DNA from 4 places in the Dechloromonas sp. ARDL1 genome. Region 1 is predicted to be linked to each of the others. Evidence: predicted binding sites of a transcription regulator. Region 1 holds the regulator's gene; each other region holds the start of a gene.
The links. Region 1 encodes FNR, which switches genes on or off when oxygen is low (the NO sensors DNR and NnrR bind a similar motif). Its sites were predicted from a motif close to TTGANCTAGNTCAA; they were not measured.

Region 1 (7,936 bases):
GCGGATACCTTGTCGCCGCAAACCTTCGACCGCAGCACGCGACGTTGGGCGCAAGGCGTCCGCCACCGCAAAAACTGCCAGTATCACGGCGCCTTCTGCCAGCACGACGACCGTCTTGCCTTCCTGCTGCCAACGGTGGGCCACGCCATCACCCCCAAGACCCAGCCACTCCGGAGCCCCCAGGCGTAACGAGCGCCCCGCGACGACGCCCTCCACCCCCATCCCGGCCCAGGCCTTGAAGCCGCTCACCGGCAGGATGGTTGCGTCGGCTGCGGCAGCGACGATGGCGCACGCCAAGGGATGCTCGGAGTTTTGTTCCAGCGCAGCGGCCAGACGCAGCGCCTCGGCGGCCGGCATGCCGCGCGCCTCGCTGTCCGTCACCTGCGGCAGGCCACACGTCAGCGTCCCCGTCTTGTCCACCGCCAGCACTTTCATTTTCTCGGCCCGCTCCAGCGCCTCGACGTTCTTGACCAGAATGCCGGCCCGCGCCCCCTGTCCGGTACCGACCATGATTGCCGTCGGCGTCGCCAGACCCAGGGCGCAAGGACAAGCGATGACCAGTACGGCAACCGCATTGATCAGCGCCTCGGCGACCTCGCCCGAATACAGCCACCACCCGACGAAAGTCAGCAAGGCGATTGCGCAGACGGCGGGCACGAAAATGGCGGAAACCCGGTCGGCCAGGCGCTGGACCGGCGCCTTGGAGCCTTGAGCCTCGCCGACCAGCCGGATGATGCCAGCCAGCAAGGTATGCTCGCCAACCCCGGTCGCCCGGCAGCGCATGGCGCCCTGCCCGTTCGAAGTGGCCGCGAAAACCTTGTCGCCAGCGCGCTTCCTGACTGGCATGCTCTCGCCGGTAAGCATGGCTTCGTCGATGCTGGACTCCCCGTCGATCACTTCGCCATCGACCGGAACGCTCTCACCGGGCCGGACCTGGAAAATATCGCCCGGCATCAATGTATCGACTGCCACCTCCACCCACCGCCCGTCTCGTTCGACTCGCGCGGTCTTCGGCTGTAGCAGGATCAATGACTCGATAGCCTCGGAGGTCCGCGCCCTGGCCCGCGCTTCGAGCAGCTTACCCAGCAGAACCAGCGTAATCACCGCTGCTCCGCCTTCGAAATAGACATGCTGCGGTAGCTCAAAAATCGTTACCACGGCTGAAAGCCCCCAAGCCATGGTGGTGCCCAGCGCGACCAGCACATCCATGTTTGCACCGCCGCCGCGCAGAGCCTTATAGGCTCCTTCGTAGAAGCGCCAGCCGATCCAGAACTGCACCGGGGTCGCCAGCAGCAGCTGTAGCCAGCGAGGCAATTCACGCTCGTGACCCTGTTCGCCGAACATGAACAACATCTGCCCGGCCAATGGCACAGTCAGCAGCACGGCAATCCAGAAGCGCCTGAGATCATGTCGATAGCTATGCAGCTTGTCCGCTTTTTCTCGCTCGCGCGTACGGGCGTCGACGACTTGGGCCACAAAACCGGCCTTGCCCACCGCGGCGACCACAGCCGTCTCGTCGGCAGCCCCCGAGAGCCGCACCCGGGCCCGCTCAGCGGCCAGATTAACCGACGCCTGCATGCCGGCCTGGCGATTCAACACCTTTTCCAGACGGGCAGAACAGGCAGCACAGGTCATGCCGCCGATGGAAAATTCGACGACCCGAGCCGATTCGTTATCGCTCATTTGACCAGCAAGACGGGGCAAGGCGCGTGCTGCAGCACGCGCGTCGCCACCGACCCCATGAGCAGGCCGGCAAGTGGATTGCGCCCATGGGTTCCCATCACGATCAGATCGCAGCCAAGCTCACCGGCCATCTTGCAAATAACCTCGGGCGGCTGACCGACGTGGATATGTGTGGTGTGAAAGCGCCCGGCCGCATCGAGCTTCTGCTGCGCAGCCAGCAACTGCTCCTGGCTCTCTTCCAGATAATAGGCGTGCAGCGTCTCCTTGCCGACATGCGCCTGAACGCGGCCGATGGGAATTGGCAAATGAACGTGCAACAAGTGAATTTCCGGCACGTCGCGCAAGCAGGCGACTGTCGCGATCAACTGGTCGACGGCACGCAGCGAACAAGGCGAACCATCCGCCGGCAACAAGATTTTCATGGCGAGACCTATCTTAAATCCAGCCCGACAAGCGCATCAGGCCGAAGAATCCGTATATCCCGAAGCCTAGCACCAACAGTCCGGAGATGGTACGTACAGCCGGACGCTTGACGAATTCGTTCAGTCGCGCCAGCAACAGGCCTGCAAGCAACAGATTGGGCAGGGTACCCAGCCCGAAGGCCAGCATCGCGGCCGCTCCCCGCCCTGCCGACCCTGCGGCCAGCGCTGTCGCCAGGGCGCTATAAACCAGGCCACAAGGCAGCCAACCCCACAGCAGGCCGAGCGGAAAAGCCTGAGCGACGCCGCGGACGGGCAGAAAACGCCGGGTCAACGGCTGCAAGCGACGCCACAAACCTTGCCCGGCCCGTTCGGTGAAAGCCAGCGCACTGGTAATGCCAAGCAAATAAAGCCCGAGCGCAACCAGCATCAAGTTGGCGATGAAATAAAGAACCATGCGGGCCGGCACCTGCCCCTCGAGTCCCAGGCTGGCCGCACCGAGCGCACCAGCGATGGCGCCTGCGGCGACGTAGGAGAGAATGCGCCCGCCGTTGTAGGCGAAATGCATCCCCCACCCGGCCTTGCCGCCCATAGACATGGCGCCGACGATGCCGCCGCACATGCCTACGCAGTGTGTACCGCCAAGCAAACCGACGAGGAACAGGGCAAGAAAACCGGTATCGGGCATTGAACGACAGGGCCAAAAAGCAAAACGGGCAGTTTAACCTGCCCGTTCGTGTCGTGTCAGGCGATCAGATCACCTTGGAGTAATTCGCCCGCTGCCGCCCCTCGCGGAGGTAACGGTCGAAGACCATGGAGATCACGCGGACCAGCATGCGCCCCGGCGGCAACACGGAAATCCATTCACGCTCGACCTTGAGCAGGCCGGCACGCTCCATTTCCTTCATGTCTTCCAGTTCGGCCGCGAAATACTTGCGGAAGTCGATCAGGTGGGCACTTTCAATGCTTTCGATGGAGAGTTCGAAATGGCACATCAGGGCCTGGATGATCGAACGGCGCAGGATGTCGTCGGCGGTCAGCTCGATACCACGGAACACCGGCAGCACGCCGGCATCAATGCGATCGTAATACTCGTCGGCGGTCTTGACGTTCTGGTAGTAGCTCGGCCCGACCTTGCTGATCGACGAGATACCGAAGGACAGCATGTCGCAATCGGCATAGGTCGAATAGCCCTGGAAGTTGCGGTGCAGGCGCCCCTGACGCTGGGCAACGGCCAGTTCGTCGTCCGGCTTGGCAAAATGGTCCATGCCGATATAGACATAACCGGCCTCGGTCAACTTCTTGATGGCCAACGCCAGAATCTGCATCTTGGTGTCGGCCGACGGCAGATCGGTTTCGTTGATCCGGCGCTGCGGCTTGAACAGGCTCGGCATGTGCGCATAATTGTAGATCGACAGACGATCCGGATCCATGGCCAGCACACGTTCGAGGGTACGATTGAAGCCCATCACCGTCTGGTACGGAAGACCGTAGATCAGGTCGATGGAAACCGACTTGAAACCGTTGGCACGGGCCGCGTTGATGACCAGTGCGGTTTCCTCCTCGCTCTGCACGCGATTGACGGCAACCTGCACCTTTTCGTCGAAATCCTGAACGCCGACGCTCATGCGGTTGAAGCCGAGTTCGCCAAGCAGCGCGACGGTCTCGTAATCGACCTTGCGCGGGTCAACCTCGATGGAATACTCGCCGCCGTCGAGCAACTTGAAATGCTTGCGGGTCTCACCCATCAGCTGACGCATTTCAGAATGTGACAGGAATGTCGGCGTACCGCCACCCCAATGCAGCTGGATCACCTCATGCTCACCGTCGCGCCCTTCCAGGGCCGCAGCCTGCATATCAAGCTCTTTCGCCAGATATTTCAGATACTTGGCGCTGCGCCCATGATCCTTGGTGATGATCTTGTTACAGGCGCAGTAATAGCAAATAGTGTTACAGAAGGGGATGTGGAAGTATAATGAGAGCGGTCTGCTGATTCCGCCGATATTGCGCTTGCCCAGCCATAGATTGGCTGCCTCCGCATCGAATGCTTCAACGAAGCGGTCGGCAGTCGGATAGGACGTATACCGAGGGCCGTTGACGTCAAAACGGCGAATGATCTGCGGATCGAAGACGAGATTTTCAGTTGCGAAATTCATTAGACAAGCCACGAAGTATTGCTCGGATTATGTTCGGAGGGCATCATATCGTGGTTGACATGGATCAAGCCAACGCAGGTTGCCAATGCCCCAAACACGCCCGCTGAATCAGGAAGTTTCGTTGTCCGTCATCAAGACAGCCTGCTCGAACTGCAACCTCCGCGAACTGTGCCTGCCGCTCGGGCTCAGCCTTGAAGAGTTGGAGCGACTGGACGACTTGGTATCGACCCGGCGCCGTGTCAAACGCGGCGACCACCTGTACCGTGCCGGCGAGGCTTTCGACGCCATCTACGCCATCCGCAGCGGCTTCTTCAAGACCGACGTGCTACTCGAGGATGGCCGCGACCAGGTGACCGGCTTCCAGATGGCGGGGGAACTGCTCGGACTAGACGGCATCAGCACCGAACACCACACCTGCAACGCCATCGCGCTTGAAGATAGCGAGATCTGCGCCATCCCCTTCTCCCGACTGGAAGTCCTGTCCCGGGAAATCCATACCCTGCAGCATCACTTCCACAAGGTCATGAGCCGCGAGATCGTCCGCGACCATGGCGTCATGATGCTCCTCGGGACCATGCGCGCCGAAGAGCGCCTGGCCGCCTTCCTGCTCAACCTGTCGCAGCGCTTCACGTCCCGCGGCTTCTCGCATGCCGAGTTCTACCTGCGCATGACGCGCGAGGAAATCGGCTCCTACCTCGGCCTGAAACTGGAAACGGTGTCCCGTGCCTTCTCCAAATTCCAGGAAGATGGCCACATCGCAGTCCAGCAGAAACACATCCGGATACTGAACGTCAACGGCCTCAAGGCCTTGATGAATCACCAGCGCTGACACTCAGGCAAATCTCACCAGCGCAAACGAGCCAATTCCACAGCCCGAACAGCAATCCGCCGTAGCAGTTCGACAGCCTTTCGACGACCAAGCGTTGCATCGCCGGGAAAACGATAAGCCAACATGACATCCCTGCTCGCGGCTTTACGATAAACAGCAATCGACAGCGGGCACACAGCAAGGTGCTCAACTGCTTCCAGCACCAATTCCCAGGCAAGCGCACTACTGCAAAACTGTACGATTTCGGCGCTCTCGAACGGAGACACGCCTCCCTTGCCCCCCGTGCGTTGCAGCATCTGATTGAACGGAAACACAGCACCGACAACCAGTCCTTCTGCCTCAATCACTTCGATCAAGGCATCGCGCGCGGCCTCATACCCCCCATCAGGAACAGGATAGGTCCGGATATCACCCTCAGCCCAAGCCTGCTGCCCCTGCGACACCCAGAGCATGAGGAGGCAAGCAAAAAAACGGGGTACCGCTGACGGCACCCCAAACAGATGCAGAAATGACATCTGACGCAAGAGTCGCTCCCGGACGAGGGATAGCTGAAGCAGCGCCCCCCGATCCAGCTAAACTTAGAACGCGTGCTTGATACCCATGGCAAAGCCGTTGACACCGTTACCGGAAAGGCCTGCCGAGTTACCCATCGGATTGATGGTAAAAGAAGCGTTGCGCTCGTTCTTGATATGGGCGTAGTCGGCATACAACTCGGTACGCTTCGACAAAGCATAACGAGCACCGATTGCCCACTTGCTGGCATCGGCGTCGCTCAAGGTTTTGTCTTTAACTTGGCCGTAGCTGGCCAAAACTTTGGCCTTTCCGAACGGCACGGTAGCCCCGACAAACCAATTGCGGCGATCGTATTCTTGACCGGCCGCCAATCCGCCCAGATTCTGCAAACCAGCGGTGGCACCGTCGAGATCGATGTTGCCGCCAATCAAAGAGTTCTGTTGCCCCTTGATCACATCGTAGACGCCGCCGATCTTGACCACGCCGAAATCGTAGGAAACACCACCAGTCGCCACGTACAAACGGCTATCCGACAGACCGGCAGCCTTGGTGGTTTCGTAATCCAGATCGACGTTCAACGGGCCGTTCGTATAGACGAGATTGACCGAGAACAGGCGGTCGTCAGCGTTGCTGCTACCCGTTATGGCATTAACACCGTTGGTATGAATACCTTTCAAACTACCCTCATTGCCTTGAGTGTTGGTGGCGGTCGCCAAAATCAACGTAAAGCCTTTCCAGGCAGGAGAGATATAGGCAATCGCGTTGGCTGCGCGATCATACTGGGTAGTCATCGAGGCAAAATTGCCGATCGAATAATTGGTAAATGGGTTGTACTTGCCATAGATCCCATAGCGCAGGCCATCAAGATAACCGGCAACGGCTGTACCAAATCCCCCTGTCAGACCGACATAGGAGCGACCAGCCTGGTTCAGGCCACTGCCGGCGTCCGGGTTAAAGCGGTATTGGATGTCGAACAGCGCCTTGAGGCCATTGCCGAGGTCTTCAACCCCCTTGAAGCCCAAGTGGCTGAACGATGCGGCTTGCCCGGTAAAATTGCGGGCCTGGTTGGCGGTACCCACGGCACCACCGGCCGGCACGGCGCCGTTGGTGCCGCTGGTAGTCAGCCACCCCATGTCGATATTGCCATAGATGGTCACGTTGGATTGAGCAAAGGCGGCGCCTGAGGTTGCGGCGGCGATAGCCAGGGCAATAATTTTTTTCTGCATGAATTGTCTCCAGATGTGTGTACAGAAATACGCCCACCCCCCTCGGGCACGGCGGCTTCCCCCAGTGCCGAATCAGTGGCAACAAGGACGCCTACCCTTTGCGAAGCGCGTGCCAGCTCAAGACGAAACCCTCCACATCAAATCAATGCATTTGATTTGATTGGATTTAATTGAGAGAAGGCGAATCGCTCGAACATCAAATGCTGCACAACTGGATGCTCATTTATTGGACAACGCACGATCTTCTGCCCCAAAAATCAACACCCCGACAACAAACAAAAAACCCGGCACGCGGCCGGGCAAATTGGGAAAGGAGAGAACTCAGAATGCGTAACGGGCGCTCACGCCGGCTAGCCAGTTGCGGCCCGGCGCCGACTCGTAGAAACGGTTGTTGCTGTCGCCGACAATGACCGATCCGACGTACTGGCGGTCAAAAACGTTGTCGAGCCGGACAAAGCCGCGCAAGCTCAAGGGGCCGTATTTGCGATCAACACCGACGCGCAGGTTGGCGATAGCGTAGCCTGGCGCCGCCTGGCGCAAGTTGCTGTCCTCGACGTACACCTTGTCGCGGACAACGCCCTCCACAGCAGCGTGGAACCCGCTTGGCTTGTGCCGCCAAGCCAGTTCGCCGAACAGATTGTGGGCGGCGATGCCGGGCAGCTTGCTGCCGGCCGGGACGATGCCGCCGGCGTTCAAAAAACTGTCGGCATAGCGCGCATCAAGGAAAGTGCAAGCCAGGCGACTGCTCCCCCCGTCGCCCCAGCGACTGTCGAGCGCCACCTCCATACCTTGCCTCTCGGTCTTGCCGGCATTCTGGTAGGCCGTTCGGCCACCGGTACTGGAAAGGACAACCAGTTCATCCTGCGTCTTGATATCGAACAGCGCCACATCGAGGCGGCTGCTCGTACCGAGCATGGCCTTGAGGCCGACTTCGTAATGTGTGCTGGTCGCCGGCTTGAGCGAGAAATTGAAGGAGCCGCCGCCGCTGGAATAGAACATCTCGTTAAAGGTCGGCGCCTCGAAGCCGCGCGCGGCACTGGCATAGACATTGAGCGTATCGGTGACCCGATACATGGCCGCGACGGTCGGCGTCGTTTTGTCGTAGCTGAC
Region 2 (7,936 bases), 2.1 Mb from region 1:
GTAACGGTGGCGCCGGCGTTGATCAACAGCATCGCCATCGGCTTGCCGACGATGTTGGAGCGGCCGATGACCACGGCTTCCTTGCCGGTCAGGTCGACGCCGCCCTTCTCGAACATCTTCATGACGCCGTACGGGGTGCACGGGATGAAACGCGGTGCGCCTTGCGACAGGGCGCCGACGTTTTCGGCATGGAAACCATCGACGTCCTTCTCGGCGGAAATGGCTTCAAGCACCTTCTCTTCGTCAAAATGCTTGGGCAGCGGCAGTTGCACCAGAATGCCGTGGATGGCCGGATCGGCGTTCAACTCGGCGATCTTGTCGAGCACGACCTGCTGGTCGACATCGCGGTCATAGACAATCTTTTCGGAATGCATGCCGATGGCCAGACAGCCATTGACCTTGTTCTTCACGTAAACCTGGGAGGCCGGGTCTTCGCCGACCAGAATGACCACCAGGCCAGGCTTGTGTCCCTTGGCGGTCAGGGTTTCCACGCGGGCCTTGAAGCTTTGGCGCAGCTCTTCAGCCAGCGCCTTGCCGTCGATAATTTGTGCCGTCATCGTCGCATCCAACAAAAAGAAAACGGGAAAGGCGGCTGCCTTTCCCCTTGATTTGGCGCGAATTTTACCAGAATCAGGCGGCGGCTGCTTCGGCAGTGCCAACTGCCGCGCGGCCGGCCGCGAACGCCTGCCGGTTCAACGCCACCACCTTCTCGCCCTTGCGCTGGAAACGCTTGAGTACGCATTCGAGCAGAATGTCGGCCGAGAACGGCAACTGGTCGGCAATCGCCCCCAGCATGACGGTATTGCCGAGGCGAATATCGCCCAGCTCCTGGGCGATGGTCGTCGCATCGAAGGCGACGACCTTGGTGCCAGCCGCCTTCATCTGGCCGACCGGGTCGGCCGGGTAGTCATACAGGCCCAGCTCGACCACCGGCGGCACGAAACGCGAGTCGTTGACCAACGCCGCCGCTCCCGGGCGCAGCATGTGCATCCAGCGCAAACCTTCGGCCGCCTCGAAGGCGAGCAGCACATCGGCCTCCCCCGGGGCGATCTGCGGCGACAGGACACGCGGGCCGAAACGCAGGTGCGACGAAACCACGCCGCCGCGCTGCGCCATGCCGGCGACTTCGGTCTTCTTCGCATCGTGACCGAGCGCAATGGCCGCCTCGGCGAGAATTTCGGTCGCCGTCATGACGCCCTGACCACCAATGCCAACGACGAGAATATTGGTCGTGCCGCTCATGCCGAACATCCTTTCTTGACCAGGGTAATGGGCGATACCGGCGCGTAATGCTGGATTGCCTTGGGCGCACAGGGCTGCAGGCACAGGCCGCAACCGGTGCACACCGACGACTCGATACGCACGAAGGCCAGATCGACCTCGCGTCCGGAAGCCTTCACTTCCTTGCCGCGCCGGGTGACATGGATGGCCGGACAGCCGACGTCGAGACAGTTGCCGCAACCCGTGCACTTGTCCTCATGCACTTCGTAGGGCTTGAGCTTGTGGTAGTCCTTGATCAGCACGCACGGCTGGTCGGTGATGATGACCGATACTTCGGGAATCTTGACCTCGTCGCGCACCGTCTTGAACAGGGTCGGCAACTCGTAGGGATTGACGACGTGGATGCGCTCCTTCTTGACGCCCAGCGCTTCGCACAACTTGGCGAAGTCGATGCGCGGCGCATCCTCACCGTAGATGTCGCGGCCATTGCCCGGATTGTCCTGCCCGCCGGTCATGCCGACGGCGCGATTGTCGAGCAGCATGACCGTGACGTTGGCCTTGTTGTAAACCATGTCGAGCAGGCCTTGCATGCCCATGTGCAGGAAGGTCGAGTCACCGATGACGGCAACGATGCGCTTGTCCTTGTCGGCTTCGCCACGCCCCTTGTCCATGCCGAGGGCGATGCCCATCGAGGCCCCCATCGACACGCAGGTATCCATCGCCTGCCACGGGTGGCCGGCGCCCAGCGTATAGCAGCCGATGTCGCCGGAAATATTGAGGTTGCGTACCTGGGACAGCGTGTAATAGACACCAAGGTGCGGACAGGCCACGCACATCGTCGGCGGCCTCGGGAAGATCTGGGCGGGACGAATGGTGATGGCCGACGCGTCGACCGGCTCGCCGAGCAGGCGGGCAATGGCCGGCTTGAGCACCGGCGGCGCCAATTCGCCCTGCAGCGGCAGGATGTCCTTGCCGACAACCGGGATGCCCTGTGCCTTCAGTTCGGTTTCGACCAGCGGTTCGACTTCCTCGACAACGACGACCTGATCGACCATCGCCGCCAGTTCGCGGCATTTTTCAAGCGGCAGCGGACAGGAGAAGCCGAGCTTGAGGACCGGCGCATTCGGGAAGGACTCGCGAACATGCATGTAGGCCGGCCCCGAGGCGATGAACCCGACGCGGCGGTCGCTTCCGGCTTCGATGAAATTGAGCGGCGACTGCTCGGCCTCGGCGCGCAAGGCACCATCGCGCTTGAACATCAGCGGAATGCGCTTGCCGGCATTGCCCGGCACCATGACGTAACGCGAGGGATCCTTCTTGAAGCCGGCACCGACATGCGCCTGGCGCTCGCCCACGGTGACCAGCGCCTTGACGTGGTTGATGCGGGTCGTCATGCGCAGGATGACCGGTACCTGGTATTTCTCGGACAATGCGTAGGCAGCCAGCGTCATGTCGTAGGCCTCCTGCGAATCGGCCGGCTCGAACACCGGCACATGCGCGAAGCGGCCCCAGTAGCGGGAATCCTGTTCGTTCTGCGACGACGACAGGCCGACGTCATCGGCGATGGCGATGACCAGGCCGCCATCCACGCCGGTCAGGGTCAGCGTCATCAACGCATCGGAGGCGACGTTCATGCCCACATGCTTCATGCAGCAGAAGGCCCGCGACCCGGCATAGGCGGCACCAATGGCGACCTCCAGCGACACCTTTTCATTGACCGACCATTCGGCGTAGATATCCGGATAGGTCGAGATGACCTCGAGCATTTCGGTCGACGGCGTGCCGGGATAGGCGGCGGCGACCTTGACGCCGGCCTCCCACACGGCGCGGGCGACCGCTTCGTTGCCGGACATCAGAATCCGGCTGGCTGCCGGCGCGGGCATGACTGCCGCCATATCGACTCCTCGGAAATCAATTCGAAAACCCATGATTATAGGAAGGCCTATCCACACCGATTTGATACAACGCAAGGCAAACAACCTTTTCATTCGGTGTCATGACAAGAACACCATTGATGGACATCAATGCCCGGCACCGGCATGAGCGGAACAATGGCGACATCACCTCAACCGCACCGCCATGAACACCGCCACGCTCGAACTCACCCCGTCAGAAACCGCCGGCCGGCGCATCCCCGGCAACAAGGGCATCTGGGTCGGCATCACCTGCGAATTCGTCGAGTTCGCCGTGCTGTTCGCGGTGTATTTCATCGCCCGCGCCCATTTTCCCGAAGCCTTCCACGAGGGCGCCCAGCGCCTGAACATCCTGGCCGGCACCGGTATCACCCTGCTGATGATCACCAGCAGCTATTGCATCGCCTGCTCGGTCAACGCCATACGCCAAAACAAGCACCGCAGCGCCGTGATCTGGCTGATCGCCGGGCTGGTGATCGCCCTCGGCTACCCCGTCGTGAAAATCCTGGAAATCAGCTGGAACCTGGCCCATGGCATCAACGGCGAATCGGGCATCTTCTTCACCGTCTATTACTACCTGACCTTCAACCACCTGGTCCATGCCACCTGGGGCATCCTCGGCATCCTGTGGGTGCTGGCCCGCCTGCTCTTCCACGGCTACACGGCCGACGACTACGTCGGGCTGGAGGCCCTGGCCAGCTATTGGCACGCCACCGACATCATCTGGCTGGTCATCTTTCCCTTCTTCTACGTTCTCGCCTGAACATGCCCGCCAAAGACCACTTCGCCCTGCTCACCGGCGCCTGGCTGGCGCTGATCGCCCTGACCCTGGCCAGTCTCGGTCTCGGCGAATGGTTCCGCGAGCTGTCCTGGCTGCCGCTGGTCGTTGCCGCCATCATGTGGATCAAGGGGGCCGTCGTCGCCCGTTATTTCATCGAATCGCACGTCGCCCACCCCTTCATTGCCCGCGTGCTGCAGGTCTTCATCGCCCTCGCGCCGATCGCCCTGGTCATCACCGCCTTCTTCGGCAACACCGTGGCCCGCTGGGCCACCCTCTAACCCCGCTCGGTCGCAACTGAAATACGCGGAAAGCTCCTCGCGAGCCTTCCGTCCTACGTATTTTCCCTAACCCAAAACGGCTAAAAAACGCGCCCGCCTTTATTGCACGATGCGAATTTTGTTTTTACAATACGAAACACGCATTAGGGAAAGTACGGACTCGCGAACCGGTCCGCAAGGAGTAAAGTTGTTTTGCTAGACACAGGCAAAACAGAATGAACACCAACCGTGGAGACAAACATGGCCAACCAGCCGAATGCACTGCCTGATCCTGCCGACCTCGATCCGCAGGAAACAAAAGAATGGATTGATGCCCTCGAAGGCGTCATCAACGTCGAAGGTCCGACCCGCGCGCATTACCTGATCGAGAAAGTCATCGGCCAGGCCCGCCTGAACGGCGTCGATATTCCCTACTCGGCCAATACCGAATACATCAACACCATCCCTGCCGAGCAGCAGCCCAAGTACCCGGGCAATGCCGACATGGAAATCAAGATTCACTCGTACATCCGCTGGAACGCGATGGCCATGGTCGTCCGCGCCAACAAGGACACCAACGTCGGCGGCCACATCGCCTCCTTCGCATCCGCCGCCGCCCTCTACGACGTCGGCTTCTCGCATTTCTGGCACGCCCCGTCCGCCGACCATGACGGCGACCTGATCTTCTTCCAGGGCCACTCGGTCCCGGGCGTCTATTCGCGCGCCTTCATGCTCGGCCGTTTCACCGAGGAGCAGATGGACAGCTTCCGCCAGGAAACCGGCGGTACCGGCATTTCGTCCTACCCGCACCCGTGGCTGATGCCGGATTTCTGGCAGTTCCCGACTGTTTCCATGGGCCTCGGCCCGATCCAGGCGATCTACCAGGCCCGCTTCATGAAGTACCTGGCCTCGCGCGGCCTGATCGATGCCGCCAAGGCGGAAAAGCGCAAGGTCTGGGCCTTCCTCGGCGACGGCGAGACCGACGAGGTCGAATCGCTCGGCGCCATCGGCATGGCCGGTCGCGAAAAGCTGGACAACCTGATTTTCGTCATCAACTGCAACCTGCAGCGTCTGGACGGCCCGGTGCGCGGCAACGGCAAGATCATCCAGGAACTCGAATCCGAATTCCGCGGTGCCGGCTGGAACGTCATCAAGCTGATCTGGGGCACCCACTGGGATGCCCTGTTTGCCCGCGACAAGACCGGCATCCTGAAGAAGCGCATGATGGAACTGTGCGACGGCGAGTACCAGACCTTCAAGGCCAAGAATGGCGCCTACGTCCGCGAGCATTTCTTCAATACGCCGGAACTGAAGGCACTGGTCGCCGACTGGACCGACGATGACGTCTGGAACCTGAACCGTGGCGGCCACGACATCTTCAAGATCTTCGCCGCCTACAACGCCGCCGTCACCCACAAGGGCGCCCCGACCCTGATCCTGGCCAAGACCATCAAGGGCTTCGGCATGGGCCAAGCCGGCGAGGCCATGAACATTTCCCACCAGCAGAAGAAGATGGACAAGGAGCAGATCGCCCGCTTCCGCGACCGTTTCAGCCTGCCGATTCCGGACGACAAGCTGGAGGAACTGCCCTACCTGAAGTTCGCCGAAGATTCGCCGGAATACCAGTACATGCGCCAACGCCGCATGGACCTCGGCGGCTTCCTGCCGTCGCGCCGCCGCAAGGCCGCCTCGCTGGCCGTGCCGGCCCTCGACACCTACGCCGCGCTGTTGAAGGCTTCCGGCGAAGGCCGCGAACTGTCGACCACCATGGCCATCGTCCGCATCATGAACATGCTGCTCAAGGACAAGCAGGTCGGCAAGAACGTCGTGCCCATCGTGCCGGACGAGTCCCGCACCTTCGGCATGGAAGGCATGTTCCGCTCGGTCGGCATCTGGAACCAGGAAGGCCAGAACTACGTGCCGGAAGACCATGACCAGCTGATGTTCTACAAGGAATCGAAGACCGGTCAGGTACTCCAGGAAGGCATCAACGAAGCCGGCGCCATGAGCGACTGGATCGCCGCCGCCACCTCATACTCGGTGCATGGCGTGCAGACCATTCCGTTCTACATCTGCTACTCGATGTTCGGCCTGCAACGCACCCTCGACCTCGTCTGGGCAGCGGGTGACCAGCGCGCCCGTGGCTTCCTGATCGGCGGCACCGCCGGCCGCACCACGCTGAATGGCGAAGGCCTCCAGCACGAAGACGGCCACAGCCTGATCCTGTCGCAACTGGTTCCGAACTGCGTTTCCTACGACCCGACATTCCAGTACGAAGTCGCCGTCGTCACCCAGGACGGCATGCGCCGCATGTTCCAGGAGCAGGAAGACGTCTTCTACTACCTGACCGTGATGAACGAGAACTACGAGCACCCGGAAATGCCGGCAGGTGCCGAGGCTGACATCATCAAGGGCATGTACGCCTTCAAGAAGGGCGGCGAAGGCAAGCTGCGCGTCCAGCTGCTGGGTTCCGGCACCATCTTCCGCGAAGTCATCGCCGCCGCCGACCTGCTCAAGGCCGACTGGGGCGTCGAAGCCGACATCTGGGGCTGCCCGTCCTTCAACGAACTGGCCCGCGACGGCCAGGACGCCGCCCGCTGGAACCTGCTGCACCCGCTCGAAGCGCCGAAGCTGTCGCACGTCGAGCAGAAGCTGGCCGGCGCCGAAGGCCCGGTGGTTGCCGCGACCGACTACATCAAGCTGTTCTCCGAGCAGATTCGTCCGTTCGTCAAGAACACCTACATCACGCTCGGCACCGACGGTTTCGGTCGCTCCGACACCCGCGAGAAGCTGCGTCACCACTTCGAGGTCGATCGCCACTGGGTCACCCTGGCTGCCCTGAAGGCGCTGGCCGACGAAGGCAAGATCGAGCGCGAGAAGGTTGCCGCCGCCCTGGTCAAGTACAACCTGGATCCGGCCAAGCCGAATCCGATGTCGGTTTAATCGGGAGGAGACGACAATGAGCCAAATCATCGAAGTCAAAGTCCCGGATATCGGCGATTTTTCCGACGTGCCGGTCATCGACCTGTTCGTCAAGGTCGGCGACAGCATCAAGGTCGACGACGCCATCGCCACCCTCGAATCCGACAAGGCGACCATGGACGTACCGAGCACCGTTGCCGGCACCGTCAAGGAAGTCCTCGTCCAGCTCGGCTCCAAGGTCAGCGAAGGCGCACTGCTGATCAAGGTCGAAACCGGTGGCGCCGCCGCTGAAGCTGCCCCGGTAGCAGCCCCCGCTGCCGCACCGGCCCCGGCCGCTGCTGCTCCGGCTGCCGCCCCCGCCGCCGGTGGCGGCGTGGTCGAAGTCAAGGTGCCGGACATCGGCGATTTCTCCGACGTGCCGGTCATCGACCTGTTCGTCAAGGTCGGCGACAGCATCAAGGTCGACGACGCCATCGCCACGCTCGAATCCGACAAGGCCACCATGGATGTGCCGAGCACCGTTGCCGGCACCGTCAAGGAAGTCCTCGTCCAGCTCGGCTCCAAGGTCAGCGAAGGCGCACTGCTGATCAAGGTGGAAACCGGCGCTGGCGCCGCTGCTCCGGCAGCCGCCCCGGCCCCGCAAGCCGCCGCCCCGGCCGCTGCTGCACCGGCTCCGGTTGCTGCCGCTCCGGCTGCCGCGCCTGCCGCTGCCGCCGCACTGGCCCCGGCCCTGCCGATCGGCTCCAAGGTTCACGCCTCGCCGTCCGTTCGTGCCTATGCCCGCGAACTGGGCATCGACCTGAGCAAGGTCACCGCCACCGGCCCCAAGGGTCGCATCGTCA
Region 3 (7,936 bases), 2.2 Mb from region 1:
CAATTCTCGGTCAGGGGGGGCGAGAGCAGGATATGGTCGATACGCAGGCCGAGGTTTTTCTGAAAGCCGAGCATACGATAATCCCACCAGGAGAACGTTTTTTCCGGCTGCTCGAACAGCCGGAAACTGTCGCTCAGGCCGAGGCCGATCAAGCGCTGAAAAGCGGCGCGCTCGGGTTCGGAGCATAGAATTTCGCCAGACCAGCGCTTGGGGTCGTGCACGTCCCGGTCGTCGGGGGCGATGTTGTAGTCGCCGCACAGCGCCAGTTTCGGGTATTTGACGATTTCCTCGCCCAGCCAGGTGGCCAGGGCATCGAGCCAGCGTAGCTTGTAGTCGTACTTGTCGCTGCCGACTGCCTGTCCGTTGGGCATGTAGGCACAGACGATCCGGGTGTCGCCGACGGTGCCGCTGATCAGGCGTTTCTGTTCGTCGGGGAAGTGCGGATTGCCGCAGACCACGTCATGAATCGGCGTGCGCGCCAACAACGCCACCCCGTTGTACGTTTTTTGGCCGGAGAAGGCAGCATGGTAGCCGGCCGCCTCGATCTCGGCTTTCGGGAAATTGTGGTCTTCGAGCTTCAATTCCTGCAGGCACAGCGCATCGGGCGCGGCGGTGGCAAGCCAGTCGAGCAGATGCGGCAGGCGGACTTTTAGGGAATTGACGTTCCAGGCGGCAATCTTCATGAGTTGAATAAGGTTTTGAATGTTGGAATGTTTGTACGTTGCTGCTTGATGCGGCGACCTACGGAGCGAGATGAAACAAGGTTGTTGGAGGCTATTCTGCCAGCCATCCCTCGAAACGGAAAATTGGGCGCAGTGCCAGTCATTACCCGTGCTTCCCAGCCGCTGGGGTCAAGATGGCCCTTTCCCGGTACTCGGCGAACCCTGAACACCTAACAGCAGTTGGTCGCTTGTCTAGGCTTTGAAAACTTCATGCACATGGGTTTTATTTGTTGACGAAGACTCACGTAAGCAGTGGGTCCGCTACACACCTGCCGACACGGCCGGTTTGGTCGTTGGTTTTGTTTAATCGTCGCTGCCTTTCGAGGTGGCTAAAGAGCATGCCGTCGGGTTTCGAATTCCTTGCGCAGCTCACGGCGAATCTGGGCGGCCTTGTAGCGACGGATTTCGTCTTGAGTTTGGGCGACCAGCGGCGGGACTGTTGTGGTTTGGCCCCTGTCGTCTACGGCGACCATGGTGAAGAAACAGCTGTTGGCGTGACGGACGACTTGATCGCGGATGCTTTCGGCCAGTACCTTGACGCCAATTTCCATCGAGGTGTTGCCGGTATAGTTCACCGAGGCAAGGAAGGTGACCAGTTCGCCGACGTGGATGGGCTGGCGGAACATGACCTGGTCGACCGACAGCGTGACGACGTACTGGCTGGCGTAGCGACTGGCGCAGGCGTAGGCGACCTGATCGAGCAGCTTGAGGATGCTGCCGCCGTGGACGTTGCCGGAGAAATTGGCCATGTCCGGGGTCATCAGCACGGTCATGGCGAGTTGGTGCTTAGGTAGGTCCATTTGCGGTTCCTGAAAGAAAAACGGCCAGGGACGGATTGCCGTCGCTGGCCGTGGTTTGAGAGATGGGCAAATCAGGCCGGAGCCGAGCTGCGGATCAGGTGATCGAAGGCCGACAGAGACGCCGTTGCGCCGGCGCCCATGGCGATGATGATCTGCTTGTACGGCACGGTCGTGCAGTCGCCGGCGGCGAAAACGCCGGGAACCGAGGTGTGGCCCTTGGCGTCGATCTCGATTTCGCCGAAACGGCTCAGCTTGACGCTGCCCTTCAACCAGTCGGTGTTGGGCAGCAGGCCGATCTGGACGAAGATGCCTTCCAGTTCGATATGCCGGACTTCCTCGCTGACGCGGTCCTTGTAGGTGATGCCGTTTACTTTCTGGCCGTCGCCGGTCACTTCGGTCGTTTGGGCCGACTTGATGACCGTGACGTTGGGCAGGCTGTTGAGTTTGCTCTGCAACACGGCATCGGCACGCAGGGTATCGGCGAATTCGAGCAGCGTGACGTGGGCGACAATGCCGGCCAAATCAATGGCCGCCTCGACCCCCGAATTCCCGCCGCCGATGACGGCGACGCGCTTGCCCTTGAACAGCGGGCCGTCGCAGTGCGGGCAGAAGCAGACGCCCTTGGCCTTGTATTCCTTTTCGCCGGGTACGTTCATCTCGCGCCAGCGGGCGCCGGTGGCGAGGATGACGGACTTGCTCTTCAGCGTGGCGCCATTTTCCAGTTCCACCTCGATCAGTTCGCCCGGGGTAAGTTTGGCGGCACGCTGCAGGTTCATGACGTCGACTTCATAGTCCTTGACGTGCTGTTCCAGCGCGGCGACCAGCTTGGGACCTTCGGTGTGGCTGACCGAAATGAAATTCTCGATGCCCAGCGTGTCCATGACCTGGCCACCGAAGCGCTCGGCGACGATGCCAGTCCGGATGCCCTTGCGGGCAGCGTAGATGGCCGCCGCCGCACCAGCAGGTCCACCACCGACGACGAGGACATCGAAGGCATCCTTCTTGCCGAGTTCTTCCGCTGCACGGGCAGCGGCACCGGTGTCGACCTTGGCGAGGATTTCTTCGATCAGCATGCGCCCGGCGCCGAATTCGGCACCGTTCAGGTAGGTGGTCGGCACGGCCATGATCTGGCGGGCGTTTACTTCGTCCTGGAACATCGCGCCGTCGATCATCGTGCTGGTAATCCCGGGGTTGAGCACGGCCATCAGGTTGAGCGCCTGAACGACATCCGGGCAGTTATGGCAGGACAGCGAGATGTAGGTTTCGAAATCGAAGCCGCCAGGCAAGGCCTTGATCTGGTCAATGACCGACTGCTCGACCTTGGGCGGATGGCCGCCGGTCTGCAGCAGCGCAAGGACGAGCGAGGTGAATTCATGGCCCATCGGGATGCCGGCAAAATGGATGCGCGGCGCCTCGCCCGGCAGGCCGATGGCGAAGGAGGGGCGGCGGGCGGCGTTACCGTTTTCGCGCAGGCTGACCTTGGCGGAGAGGTTGGCGATGTCGATCAGCAGGTCACGCATTTCCATGGCCTTGGCGCTGTCGTCGAAGGAGGCGACGAGTTCGATCGGGCGTTGCAGCTTTTCGAGGTAGGCCGACAACTGGGCCTTGATGTTGGCGTCGAGCATGGGGTATCTCCCTTTCTGAATTTCACTGCAATGGCCCGCTGAGCGAGGCATTGCGCTGAAATCCCGCCGCCGGGATGACGGCGGGTTTCTCTTTTATATGATTCTCTGTTGGCGGTTGGGGCTTAGATCTTGCCGACCAGGTCCAGCGACGGAGCCAGGGTCTTTTCGCCTTCTTTCCACTTGGCCGGGCACACTTCGTTCGGGTGGCTGGCGGTGTATTGGGCGGCCTTCAGCTTGCGCAGCGTTTCGGACACGTCACGGGCGATTTCGTTGGAGTGGATTTCAACGGTCTTGATGACGCCGTCCGGATTGATTACGAAGGTGCCGCGCAGGGCCAGGCCTTCTTCCGGGATGTGGACGCCGAAAGCGTTGGTCAGGGCATGCGTCGGGTCGCCGACCAGCGGGAACTGGGCCTTGCCGACGGCCGGCGAGGTTTCGTGCCAGACCTTGTGCGAGAAGTGGGTGTCGGTGGTGACGATGTACACCTCGGCACCGGCCTTCTGGAATTCGGCGTAGTTGTTGGCGGCATCCTCGATTTCGGTCGGGCAGTTGAAGGTGAAGGCAGCCGGCATGAAGATCATGACCGACCACTTGCCCTTCAGGCTGGCGTCGGTGACTTCGATGAACTTGCCGTTGTGGAAAGCCTGGGCCTTGAACGGTTGAACCTGAGTGTTGATGAGCGACATTGCGTTTCTCCTTGCTTGGGTTGGGTACGTTGTTACGTTTGGGACAGGACGAATCTTAGGTAAGTCTTTTGCATTGATCCAATTGATTGCTTCAATGCTGGTGATAGCGGTTGAGAATCGTCTGGGGCACAATGGTCTTTTGGATAATTTAGTTCTAAAGAACTAGTATTTTTTCGGCGTTAGTACTAGTTTGAATCTGTCGTCCGGGTGGAATTGACTCAAATCAAGTGAATAGCCCTACTATTCGGAGAGATTACGCCCCGTGGCAGCGGATGCTGCCGTTTGCATTTCAGGAGCTTGTTCAACATGAATATTTCCAGTGCCATTCTGCACATCGCACCAGCCCGTTTGGAGGAGGCGCGCAAAGCATTGCTGGCGCTTTCGGGGCTGGAAATTCATGCCGAATCTCCGGACGGAAAAATGGTCGTCGTGCTCGAAGACAACGATCTGGAATCGGCTGCCAATAAATATGTAGCCCTGCATGGTGTTCCCGGCGTCGCATCGGTGGCCATGGTTTATCAGTACAGCGACGACGAATCAGTAGAAACCGAGGAGGTACAGGCGTGAAACTCAATCGACGCGATTTCATCAAGGCCAACGCGGCCGCGGCGGCCATGTCGGCAGCCGGGATGGCCGCTCCGGGAACGGTGCTGGCGCAGGGCAAGGACGATATCCGCTGGGACAAGGCAGCATGCCGCTTCTGTGGCACCGGCTGCGGCGTATTGGTGGGCACCCAGGACGGCCGCGTGGTGGCCACCCAGGGCGATCCGGATGCACCGGTCAACCGTGGCCTAAACTGTATCAAGGGCTATTTCCTGTCCAAGATCATGTACGGCGCCGACCGCGTGAAGACGCCAATGCTGCGCATGAAGGAGGGCAAGTTCGACAAGAATGGCGACTTCAAGCCGATCTCCTGGAAGCAGGCCTTCGACATCATGGAAGAGAAGTGCAAGGCGACACTCAAGGCCAAGGGGCCGAACGGTATCGCCATGTTCGGTTCCGGCCAATGGACCGTGTGGGAAGGCTATGCCGCCGCCAAGCTGTGGAAGGCTGGTTTCCGCTCTAACAACCTCGACCCCAATGCCCGTCACTGCATGGCTTCCGCCGTTGCGGGCTTCATGCGCACTTTCGGCATCGACGAGCCGATGGGCTGCTACGATGACATCGAGCATGGCGACGCCTTCTTCCTGTGGGGCTCGAACATGGCCGAGATGCATCCGATCCTGTGGACGCGCATCACCGACCGCAAGCTCTCCAACAAGAACGTCAAGGTTGGCGTGCTGTCTACCTTCGAGCATCGTTCCTTCGAGTTGGCCGACATTCCGATGGTATTCAAGCCGAATACCGATCTGGCCATTCTCAACTTCATCTGCCACCACATCATCTCGACCGGCAAGGTGAACCAGGATTTCGTCAGTAAGCACGTCAAGTTCAAGAAGGGCGAAACCGACATCGGTTTCGGTCTGCGCCCGAACCACGATCTGGAAAAGAAGGCCACCAACAACGGTTATCCGGGTGAAGATGGCAAGCCGAAGGGCAATCCGGGCAAGGCCGACGACATGACCTTCGACGACTTCAAGAAGTATGTCGCGGATTATCCGGCCGACAAGGTCGCCAAGATTTCGGGCGTGCCGGCCAAGGACCTGATCGCCATGGCCGAGCTCTATGCCGACCCGAAGGTCAAGTGCGTCTCCTTCTGGACCATGGGCTTCAACCAGCACACGCGCGGCACCTGGGTCAATAACATGATCTACAACGTGCACCTGCTGGTCGGCAAGATTTCCGAGCCGGGCAACAGCCCGTTCTCGTTGACCGGTCAGCCATCCGCCTGCGGCACGGCGCGCGAAGTGGGTACTTTTGCCCACCGTCTGCCGGCCGACATGGTGGTTACCAACCCGGAGCACCGCAAGCATACCGAGGAACTCTGGCAACTGCCGGACGGGACCATCCCCGACAAGATCGGCCTGCACGCCGTGGCCATGGCTCGTGCGCTGAAGGACGGCAAGGTCAATTTCTACTGGCAGCAGTGCAACAACAACATGCAGGCTGGTCCGAACATCAACCAGGAGCTGTATCCGGGTTGGCGCAATCCGGACAATTTCATCGTCGTTTCCGACCCCTACCCGACCGTCTCGGCGATGGCGGCCGACCTCATCCTGCCGACCGCCATGTGGGTCGAGAAGGAAGGTGCCTACGGCAATGCCGAGCGCCGCACCCAAATGTGGCGCCAGCAGGTCAAGGCGCCGGGCGAAGCCCGTTCTGATTTGTGGCAGGTCATGGAATTCGCCAAGCGCTTCAAGATGGAAGAGGTCTGGCCGGCCGAACTGCTCGCCAAGGCGCCCAAGCTCAAGGGCAAGACCCTGTTCGATGCCCTGTTCGCCAACGGGACGGTCAACAAGTTCCCGGCCAAGGACACGCAGGCAGGCTTCGACAACGACGAATCGAAGCACTTCGGCTTCTATGTCCAGAAAGGCCTGTTCGAGGAATATGCGGCTTTCGGTCGCGGCCATGGTCACGATCTGGCGCCGTTCGACACCTACCACAAGGCTCGTGGCCTGCGCTGGCCGGTCGTCGAGGGCAAGGAAACCCTGTGGCGCTTCCGCGAGGGTTACGACCCGTATGTCAAGAAGGGCGAGGGCGTCAAGTTCTACGGCCACAAGGACGGTAAGGCGATCATCTTTGCCCTGCCGTATCAGGATCCCCCGGAAATGCCGGATGCCGAGTACAACCTGTGGCTGTCCACCGGTCGCGTGCTGGAGCACTGGCATACCGGTTCGATGACCCGTCGCGTCCCGGAACTCTACAAGTCCTTCCCCGATGCAGTGGTCTTCATGCACCCCGACGACGCCCGCGACCGCGGTCTGCAGCGCGGCATGGAGGTCAAGATTGCCTCTCGCCGCGGCGAAGTGACAATGCGGGTCGAAACGCGCGGTCGCAACAAACCGCCGCGTGGCTTGGTCTTCATCCCGTTCTTCGATGCCGGTCGTCTGGTCAACAAGTTGACGCTGGATGCGACTTGCCCGATTTCCAAGGAAACGGACTACAAGAAGTGCGCGGTCAAGGTGACCAAGGCCTGATATCCGCAACGACAATAACGAACAGCGACCGGCGGCATCTGCCGGTCGCCACTCGGAGGTGAAAAGATGAAATTGATTACCACGCTGGCGCTGGCTGCCGGCATCGCCTTGGGCGGCATCGGCATGGCCAGTGCGCAGGAATTGGTCAACGAAATTGGCGGTGTGACGATCGAGGGTAACTCGAAGGTCAACATGTTCAAGCCAGAGCGAGATCAGTCCAATATCCAGCGCAACTTCCAGAAGCAGCCACCGCTGATCCCGCACAGCGTTAAGGGTTATAACATTACCCAGAACTTCAACAAGTGCATGGACTGCCACTCAAAGGAACGCGCTGAGGAAACCGGTGCCACCAAGGTCGCCAAGTCGCACTACCTCGATCGCGAGGATAACAAGTTGAAGAACATCTCGCCGCGCCGCTATTTCTGCATGCAGTGTCACGTGCCGCAGTTCGACGCCAAGCCGCTGGTCGAGAACACCTATACACCAGCCGCCAAGAAGGGGGAATGATGAGTCTCGAAAAATACATGCCCGCCTGGGTCAAGCGCATCGGCTTGGTGACGGTCCTGCTGATCTTCGTCGCCGGCATTGTCTTCTGGGGCGGCTTCAACTGGGCGCTGGAGGCAACCAACAAGGAGTCTTTCTGCATCTCCTGCCACGAAATGGAGGAGAACGTGTTCCGCGAATATCAGAACACCGTTCACTACACCAACCGGACCGGCGTGCGTGCGACTTGCCCGGATTGCCACGTGCCCAAGGAATGGGGGCCGAAGATGATCCGCAAGATCCAGGCTTCCAACGAAGTTCTGCACAAGATCCTCGGAACCATCGACACACCGGAGAAGTTCAACAAGAAGCGTCATGAGCTGGCGCAGCATGAATGGGATCGCATGAAGGCCAGTGATTCCCGCGAGTGCCGCAACTGCCACAACTATTCCTATATGGACTATATGGAGCAGGGCGATCGTCCAGCCCGCATGCACCCGAAAGCATTTGACGAAGGCAAGACCTGTATCGATTGCCACAAGG
Region 4 (7,936 bases), 1.7 Mb from region 1:
GCCTTGCCCGACACGGCACATCCCGATGATTGCGAAGCCTTGCTGCGCCAGATGTATTCCGGAAGACCCATCCTGCTGGTGGAAGATGAACCGGTTAACCGCGAAGTCGCCCAGATCCTCCTCGAAGATATCGGTTTCCGCGTGGACACCGCCGAAAACGGGGTCGAGGCGGTGCGGATGGCCGGCGAACGCCGCTACGACCTGATCCTGATGGATATGCAGATGCCCGAAATGGACGGCCTCGAAGCAACCCGCCGCATCCGGGCGCTACCCGCCGGTAGCGACGTGCAGATCATCGCCATGACCGCCAACGCCTTCGCAGAAGACCGGGAGCACTGCCTGGCGGCCGGCATGAACCACTTCGCCACCAAGCCCATCGACCCGGCGGTCTTTCTCAAGCTGCTGCTGACCAGCCTGTCACAGCCACGCCCCCGCTCGCCGGAACAGGCCAACGCCTGAGCGCCCACACCCCAAAACCCCTCGCCTATAATGCGGGTCTGCACAGGAGACCCGCATGAGCTATTTCCAACACCACGTTTTTTTCTGCACCAACCAGCGCGAAGGCGGCGAGCAATGCTGCAACAACCTGGGCGGTTCCGACCTGTTCGCCTACGCCAAGGACCGCGTCGGCGCGCTGAAAAAGAACGGCCCCGGCGCCATCCGCATCAACAAGGCTGGCTGTCTCGGTCGCTGCGACAACGGCCCGGTAATGGTCGTCTATCCCGAGGAGACGTGGTACTCGTTCATCGACAAGGAAGATGTCGAGGAAATCATTCAGGAACACCTGATCGGCGGCAAGGTCGTCGACCGTTTGAAGATCTGACACCATGAAAGCCCCTGAAGAGAAACTCCTGATCGATGGCCCCGCAGGCAAGATCGAGGTCATCATGGAACGGCCGGATGCCCCCAAGGGCATCGCGCTGGTCGCCCACCCGCATCCGCTTGGCGGCGGGGCCAATACCAACAAGGTGGCCTACACCCTGGCACGCACCTTCGTCAGCCTCGGCTATGCGTCCTTCCGCCCGAATTTCCGCGGCGTCGGCGGTACCGACGGCGTGCATGACGAAGGCGTCGGCGAAACCGACGACCTGCTCGCCGTGCTCGACGAAGCCAGGCGCCGCTGCGGCAACCTGCCGGTCGTCCTTACCGGCTTCTCCTTCGGCGCCTATTGCCAGAGCCGGGTCGCCAAACGCCTCAAGGAAGCCGGCCACCCGGCCCAGCGCCTGGTGCTGGTCGGCACGGCGGCTGGCTACGTGGAAAGCACCCGCCACTACGACACCGAGGCCGTGCCGCACGACACCATCGTCATCCACGGCTCCGACGATACGCTGGTCCCCTTGAGCAACGTCTTCGAATGGGCCTTGCCGCTGGATCTGCCGGTAGTCGTGGTGCCCGGCGCCGATCACTTCTTCCACCGCCGCCTGCACGTTATCCGCGACATCATCACCCAAGCGTGGCGACACTAGACGTCCGCGACCTGCGCAAGGCCTACGGCGATCAGGAGGTGGTCGCCGGCCTCTCCTTCGCCGTCGATGCCGGAACCTGCTTCGGCCTGCTTGGCCCGAACGGCGCTGGCAAGACCACCACGCTACGCCTCTGTCTTGGTCTGACCGCCCCCGCCGGCGGCAGCATCGCCCTGAATGGCTACCCGATCCCCGCCCAAGCGCAGCAGGCGAGGGCACGGGTCGGTGTCGTACCGCAATTCGACAACCTCGACCCCGATTTCAGCTGCGCCGAGAACCTGCTCGTCTTCGGTCGCTACTTTGGCATGAAGGATGCGGATATCCGCAGCCGTATTCCGCAACTGCTCGAGTTCGCCGGCCTCGGCAACAAGGCCGACGCCCGCATCGCCACACTCTCCGGCGGCATGAAACGGCGGCTGACCCTGGCTCGGGCACTGGTCAACGACCCCGATATCGTCTTTCTCGACGAACCGACCACCGGTCTCGACCCGCAGGCCCGCCACCTGATCTGGGACCGCTTGAAACAGCTCAAGTCCGCCGGCAAGACGCTGATCCTGACCACCCATTTCATGGACGAAGCCGAGCGCCTGTGCGACTCACTGATTGTCATCGACCATGGCCGCAAGATCGCCGAAGGTAGTCCGCGCACCCTGATCGCCGAACACATCGAGCCGCAGGTCGTCGAAGTCTTCGACGAAGCGCGCGGCCAGTTGCCGCCCTTCGTCGAGCGCCATCGTGGTCTGTGCGAACGAGTCGAAACCAGCGGCGAAACCGCCTTCTTCTACTGCCGCGATCCGCGCCCCTTGCTTGCCCAACTGGCCGAGGTCGACGGCCTGCGCTACGTACACCGCGCCTCCAACCTCGAAGACGTCTTCATCAAATTGACCGGCCGCGAGTTGCGCGACTGAGCACCAAGCAAAATTAGAATAGAAGACTTATCGAATATTGATGAATATCAATATTCGAGCATCAGGGAGGCCTAATATTCCTTCAAGGATCCGTCGTCTGCGGGGCGAGCGGATTCCTGAGCCCACCGGCTCTTAACAGGGGGAATCATGAAACTGATCAAGCAAGCACTGGTCGTGATCGCCGCTCTGGCGCTCACGGGACCGGCCATGTCCAGCAATGACCCGGCCGCATCGCAACCAACACCCTAGTTGCTCAAGTCGACCGCCGACCACAGCAAGTTCAAGGAGCTCCAGCAGGGGTTTTCCTCGGGCCCGGAAGTCACCAAGACCTGCCTGGGCTGCCACACCGAAGCCGCCAAGCAGATACACCTGACCCAGCACTGGAAGTGGGAGTACCGCAATCCGGACACCCAGCAGTTGCTCGGCAAGAAGCACGTGGTGAACAATTTCTGCACCTCGGTGACCTCGAATTACAAGGCCTGTGCCAGTTGCCACATCGGCTACAACACCGACGGACCGAAATTCGACCTGACCTCGGAAAGCAATGTCGACTGTCTGGTCTGCCATGACCAGACCGGCAAGTACAAGAAACCCTCCGGCTTCGCCGGCAACCCGGTGACCAAGGACACCGAGTTCCCGCCCGGATCCGGCAAGATCGTCCGCGGCATCAACCTGAGCGAAATCGCGCAGAAGGTCGGCCCGACCAAGCGGTCGACCTGCGGCGCCTGCCACTTCTACGGTGGCGGCGGCGACGGCGTCAAGCACGGCGACCTCGACAGCTCTCTGGAAAAGCCGGAAAAGGCGCTCGACGTGCACATGGCGGCAGATGGCCTTAACTTCACCTGCGCCACCTGCCACATGACCAAGGGCCACCAGGTTCCGGGCAGCCGCTATGCGCCGACCGCCCAGGACAAGGAGGGCGCCCACATGCGCGGCAAGGCCGACGGCAGCAATCCGACAACCTGCCAAGCCTGCCACGGCCAGACACCGCACAAGAAAACGGCGAAGCTGAACGACCACACCGACAAGCTGGCCTGCCAGACCTGTCACATCCCGGCCTTCGCCCGTGGCGACCTGCCGACCAAGATGTCCTGGGACTGGTCCACCGCCGGCAAGCGCGACAAGAACGGCAAGCCGCTGGTCATCAAGAACGACGAAGGCCACGACATCTACCTCGGCATCAAGGGCGACTTCGTCTATGAAGACAACGTCAAGCCCGAGTACTACTGGTTCAACGGCACCGTCAAATACACCCTGGCCGACGACAAGATCGACAAGGCCAACCAGCCGGTGTGGATCAGCAAGTTCGAAGGCAGCGCCAGCGACGGCAAGTCGATGATCTGGCCGGTGAAGCTCTTCCGCGGCAAGCAGCCCTTCGATGCCGAGAACAAGACGCTGACCATCAACCATTTGGCCGGCCAGGACGACGATGCCTATTGGAAGAACATGAACTGGGACCGTGCCATCGCCGCCGGCATGGCCGCCGCCGGCAAGCCGTATTCGGGCAAGTACGACTTCATCGAAACCGCTGCGATGTGGCCGATCACCCACATGGTCGCACCGAAGGACAAGGCCGTCGGTTGTGCCGAATGCCATACCAGCAACGGTCGCCTGGAAAAGGTGGACGGCATCTACATCCCGGGCCGCAGCCGCGACCACCTCGGCCTGCTCGACACCGCCGGCTGGGCACTGGTCGGACTGACCGTTCTGGGCGTAGCCGGACATGGCATCGGCCGCATCGCCGCGTCGAAGAAGCAATAAGGGGAACAACATGGCACGCGTATACGTATTCAAGCGTTTCGAACGCTTCTGGCACTGGGCTCAAGCCGCCCTGATCATCACCATGCTGCTCACCGGCTTCGAGGTGCATGGCAGCTACCAGCTGTTCGGCTGGGAAAAGGCCGCCGAAACCCATACCACGGCTGCCTGGCTGCTCATGGGCCTGTGGGTCTTCGCCATCTTCTGGCATTTCACTACCGGCGAATGGCGCCAGTACATCCCCACCACGAACAAGATGCTCGATGTCGCGTTGTTCTACGCCTTCGGGATCTTCAAGGGCGAGCATCACCCCTACCTGAAGACAAAAAACCGCAAGCACAACCCCTTGCAGCGAGTCGCCTACCTCGGCGTCAAGCTGTTCATCAACCCGCTGATCTGGATCACCGGATTGTTCTATCTGTTCTACAACCAGCTCGGCGCCGCCGGTTTCGACGGGCTGAGCCTGGGCGCCATCGCCCTGGCGCACACCTTCGCCGCCTTCCTGCTGCTGCTCTTCCTGATCGTCCACGTCTATCTGGGCACCGCCGGTCACACGCCGACCGCCCACTTCAAGGCCATGGTCACCGGCTGGGACGACGATGTCCACGAAGAAACCCAGCCCGCCAAGGCGCAATAAGAACTCGTTTCAGGGAGATCACCCATCATGACTCACGCAAAAACCACACGCCGCCTACTCGCCACGCTGGTTGCCGGCCTGTTCATTCCGCTGGGCGCCCAAGCCACCGATGCTGAACTGCTCAAAAAGGTCGAGGCAATGGCCAAGGAAATCGAGACCCTCAGGGCACTGGTCCAGGCCAACCAGGAAACCAGCAAGCAGGCTGCCGCGGCAGTCAGCGACATCAAGGAAAAGGTGCAGAAGAATGAGGACAGGGCGCTCGACAAGTGGCTGACGGTCGGCGGCGACTATCAGTTCCGCGTCGACAGCCTACGCGGAGAAACCAAGCCCTTCACCGATGTCCAGGGTACCTTCCAGGCCGCCCAAACCTCGGCGATGAGTAGCGGCGTACCGCCGCTGGGAACGCTGATGGGCTTCTCGCAGAACATGGCTGCCGTTCAGACTTACCAGCAGGCGCGGGCCTTCATGAGCAACCCGGGCAACCAGGCCATCATGGGCGGCCTGAACAATTTCGCCGCCTCCGTTCCCGCCTACAAGCCTGAGAACGCCACGCTGTACACCAATCGCTTCGGACTCGACCTGAACGCCAAGGCAACACAGGACGTCTCGGTCACCGCCCGCCTGCTGATGTACAAGACCTTCGGCGCCAACGACGACAGCGCCATCACCAACGGCGGCGCAACGCCCTTCTTCGCCGACCGGGTGGGGGTCTTCGACGGCACGCTCGGCCACATCCCGTCGAGCAGCTATCTCAATGTCGACCGTGTCTATGCGACGTGGAACAACATTGCCGATCAGGATATCTGGTTCTCCGTCGGACGCCGCCCGTCCACCCACGGCGCACCGAGCAACCTGCGCAGCAACACCCCGCGTCCGGGTACTGGCGGCACGCCCGCCCTGCTGGTCGATTACGCCTTCGACGGCATGACCGTCGGCTGGGCACCGGACATCGATGCGCTCCCCGGCGCCTACGCCAAGCTCTGCTATGGCCGGGGCTACGAGGCCGGCTTCAGTAGAGCGCTCACCAACTCGCTGGAAGATACCGATATGATCGGCATCTCGCTGGTTCCCATCGACACCGATGCGCTGCGCGTCTGGGCCCAGTACAACCGCGGCATGAACATCTTCGACGCGCCGAAGATGGCCAACACCTACTTCGGCACGACGATGCCCAAGACCAATCTGGGCGATATCGACTGGTACGGCCTCGGCGCCATGGGCACGATCAAGCGTGTCGGGCCGGGCGAACTGAACTGGTTTGCCGATGTTGGCCTGAGCATCACCCACCCGAACGACAAGGTGTCGTCGCAGTTCGGCTTCCAAGGCCTGATGACCGGCGCTTTCTTCAATCCGGAAGCACCGACCAGCAAGACCGGCAACGCTCTCTACCTCGGCTTGCGCTATGACCTGCCGTCGAAGACCAAGCTCGGTTTCGAATACAACCATGGCTCGAAGAACTGGATCACCTTCGCCCCGGCCTCTGGCGATTCGTGGACCTCCAAGGTCGGTACCCGCGGCAACGTCTATGAGATCTACGCCATCCAGGAGCTCGACAGCAAGCCGATCTCTTCGCGCTTCGCCAAGTCCTTTTTCCGCCTCGGCTTCCAGTACTACGACTTCCAATACACCGGCAGCAACAACTGGGTCGGCGCCCCGGTCCGCCTTTCCGACGTCAACGGCAACATGATGACCACCGCGCCGCTATCCAAGGCCTACAACGCCTATGCCACCTTCGAAGTGAAATTCTGACATCTCGCCAAACAGGAGCACACCATGCGCACCCAATTCACTCAACTGCTTGTTTCCCTGGCCCTGGCCGCCACCGCACTGACCGTTTCCCCGCCAGCCCTGGCCGACGACGTGAAGATGGTCGGTGTCGTGACCAAGATCAAGATGGCGGGCGACGGCAAGTCTGCCCAGGCCACCCTGAAGGACGTCAAGTCGGGCGAATCCGTCACCATCAACATCACCGATGACGAAACGCTCGACAAGTTCAAGGACAAGCGCATCCAGGACGGCGACGAAATCCGCGCCAAGTTCGACAACAACGGCAACAAGAGTAAGTCGTTCAAGAAAACAGCCGGCTGCTAAGGCCTCATCCCGCTATCGCCGCCGAGCGTGGCCAGACACTACGCTCATCGGCGGCATATGCCGTCCCGCTCCCCAACGGAGGCCGGACGGATTGGCGTGCCTGCATTTTCGTGGGGCAATGACCAAGCAAGACCCTGTTGCGTGTATGACCAACGGCATATAATCGCAGGCTCATGACCTTGACCGAGCCACGCGTGGAAGAACGCCAGAACAAGCCGGCCGCCGATGCCGTCGAATCCCGGATGAAGATCGAACTTCGGGATATCGGCATTCCGCCACGTCCACTCATCCTGACCCAGATCGAACAGGAGACGGCCAAGGACGACCCCGATTTCATCTACCTGGCCAAGCTCCTCGGTCAGGATGTCGCGCTGTCGGCCGGTGTGATCAAGATCGCCAATTCGCCATTTTTCTCTTTCGGCAAAAAGGTACCCACCGTCCAGGAAGCCCTGCTCGTCCTCGGATTGAAACAGGTGCTGAGAACCATTGCCGGCTTGTCCCTGCAGCAGGTGTTCAAACACGTTCCGAACATGGACCGCTTCTGGGATGCCTCGGCAACGACAGCCAACGTCTCGGCCATGCTGGTCAGACAAATTGGCAACGGGATCGGCATACGCCCCGAAGATGCCCATACCTTCGCGCTATTCCGCGACTGCGGCATCCCGATGCTGATGATCCCTTTCCCGGAATACCGCGACATCCTGATCAAGGCCAATCACGAGGAAACGGCGAGTTTCACCGCTGTCGAGGAAGAAGCCATCGGTCTCAACCATGCCGCGCTCGGCGCCCAACTCGCCGAAGACTGGTTGCTGCCCGAGGAAACCTGCCAGGCCATCCGCCATCACCATGACCGCAGCGCCCTCGAAGGTGAATTGGCGCTGACCGAGCGTACCCGCCACCTGATCGCGGTTGCCCAGCTGGCCGAATACCTGATCCAGCAAAAGACGTCCCAGTCGCAGACCTGCGAATGGGTGAAGCTGGGCGATGCCTGCCTCCACTGCCTGAATCTGGGGCAGGAACAACTGCCCGAACTGGCCCGCACCTGCGTACCGGAAGCAGCCGGCTGAAAGGCGCTTGCC

Region 2: a site for FNR is predicted at 3,233-3,246, ahead of AB6Q56_RS21275 (cytochrome c oxidase subunit 3 family protein). Genes of this name have one in related genera too.
Region 3: a site for FNR is predicted at 4,047-4,060, ahead of AB6Q56_RS22120 (chaperone NapD). Genes of this name have one in related genera too.
Region 4: a site for FNR is predicted at 2,409-2,422, ahead of AB6Q56_RS19170 (tetrathionate reductase family octaheme c-type cytochrome). Genes of this name have one in related genera too.

Annotation. Positions count from the first base shown of each region.
Region 1 is NZ_CP168939.1:2,193,290-2,201,225, forward strand. Features, by position in the region: gene AB6Q56_RS10785 (heavy metal translocating P-type ATPase) at 1-1,683, opposite strand, end outside; gene AB6Q56_RS10790 (universal stress protein) at 1,680-2,105, opposite strand; gene AB6Q56_RS10795 (sulfite exporter TauE/SafE family protein) at 2,119-2,790, opposite strand; gene hemN (oxygen-independent coproporphyrinogen III oxidase) at 2,855-4,258, opposite strand; gene fnr (fumarate/nitrate reduction transcriptional regulator Fnr) at 4,344-5,087, shown strand; gene AB6Q56_RS10810 (hypothetical protein) at 5,102-5,611, opposite strand; gene AB6Q56_RS10815 (porin) at 5,666-6,826, opposite strand; gene AB6Q56_RS10820 (TonB-dependent receptor family protein) at 7,148-7,936, opposite strand, start outside.
Region 2 is NZ_CP168939.1:4,296,183-4,304,118, reverse strand. Features, by position in the region: gene folD (bifunctional methylenetetrahydrofolate dehydrogenase/methenyltetrahydrofolate cyclohydrolase FolD) at 1-557, opposite strand, end outside; gene AB6Q56_RS21285 (indolepyruvate oxidoreductase subunit beta) at 631-1,242, opposite strand; gene AB6Q56_RS21280 (thiamine pyrophosphate-dependent enzyme) at 1,239-3,116, opposite strand; gene AB6Q56_RS21275 (cytochrome c oxidase subunit 3 family protein) at 3,301-3,897, shown strand; gene AB6Q56_RS21270 (hypothetical protein) at 3,900-4,193, shown strand; gene aceE (pyruvate dehydrogenase (acetyl-transferring), homodimeric type) at 4,434-7,115, shown strand; gene aceF (dihydrolipoyllysine-residue acetyltransferase) at 7,132-7,936, shown strand, end outside.
Region 3 is NZ_CP168939.1:4,484,124-4,492,059, forward strand. Features, by position in the region: gene xth (exodeoxyribonuclease III) at 1-683, opposite strand, end outside; gene AB6Q56_RS22105 (acyl-CoA thioesterase) at 1,052-1,522, opposite strand; gene ahpF (alkyl hydroperoxide reductase subunit F) at 1,594-3,147, opposite strand; gene ahpC (alkyl hydroperoxide reductase subunit C) at 3,270-3,833, opposite strand; gene AB6Q56_RS22120 (chaperone NapD) at 4,140-4,400, shown strand; gene napA (nitrate reductase catalytic subunit NapA) at 4,397-6,910, shown strand; gene AB6Q56_RS22130 (nitrate reductase cytochrome c-type subunit) at 6,977-7,417, shown strand; gene AB6Q56_RS22135 (NapC/NirT family cytochrome c) at 7,414-7,936, shown strand, end outside.
Region 4 is NZ_CP168939.1:3,871,231-3,879,166, reverse strand. Features, by position in the region: gene AB6Q56_RS19190 (response regulator) at 1-459, shown strand, start outside; gene AB6Q56_RS19185 ((2Fe-2S) ferredoxin domain-containing protein) at 515-823, shown strand; gene AB6Q56_RS19180 (alpha/beta hydrolase) at 828-1,466, shown strand; gene AB6Q56_RS19175 (ATP-binding cassette domain-containing protein) at 1,454-2,371, shown strand; gene AB6Q56_RS19170 (tetrathionate reductase family octaheme c-type cytochrome) at 2,621-4,132, shown strand; gene AB6Q56_RS19165 (cytochrome b/b6 domain-containing protein) at 4,143-4,766, shown strand; gene AB6Q56_RS19160 (DUF3373 domain-containing protein) at 4,794-6,515, shown strand; gene AB6Q56_RS19155 (hypothetical protein) at 6,540-6,857, shown strand; gene AB6Q56_RS19150 (HDOD domain-containing protein) at 7,037-7,924, shown strand.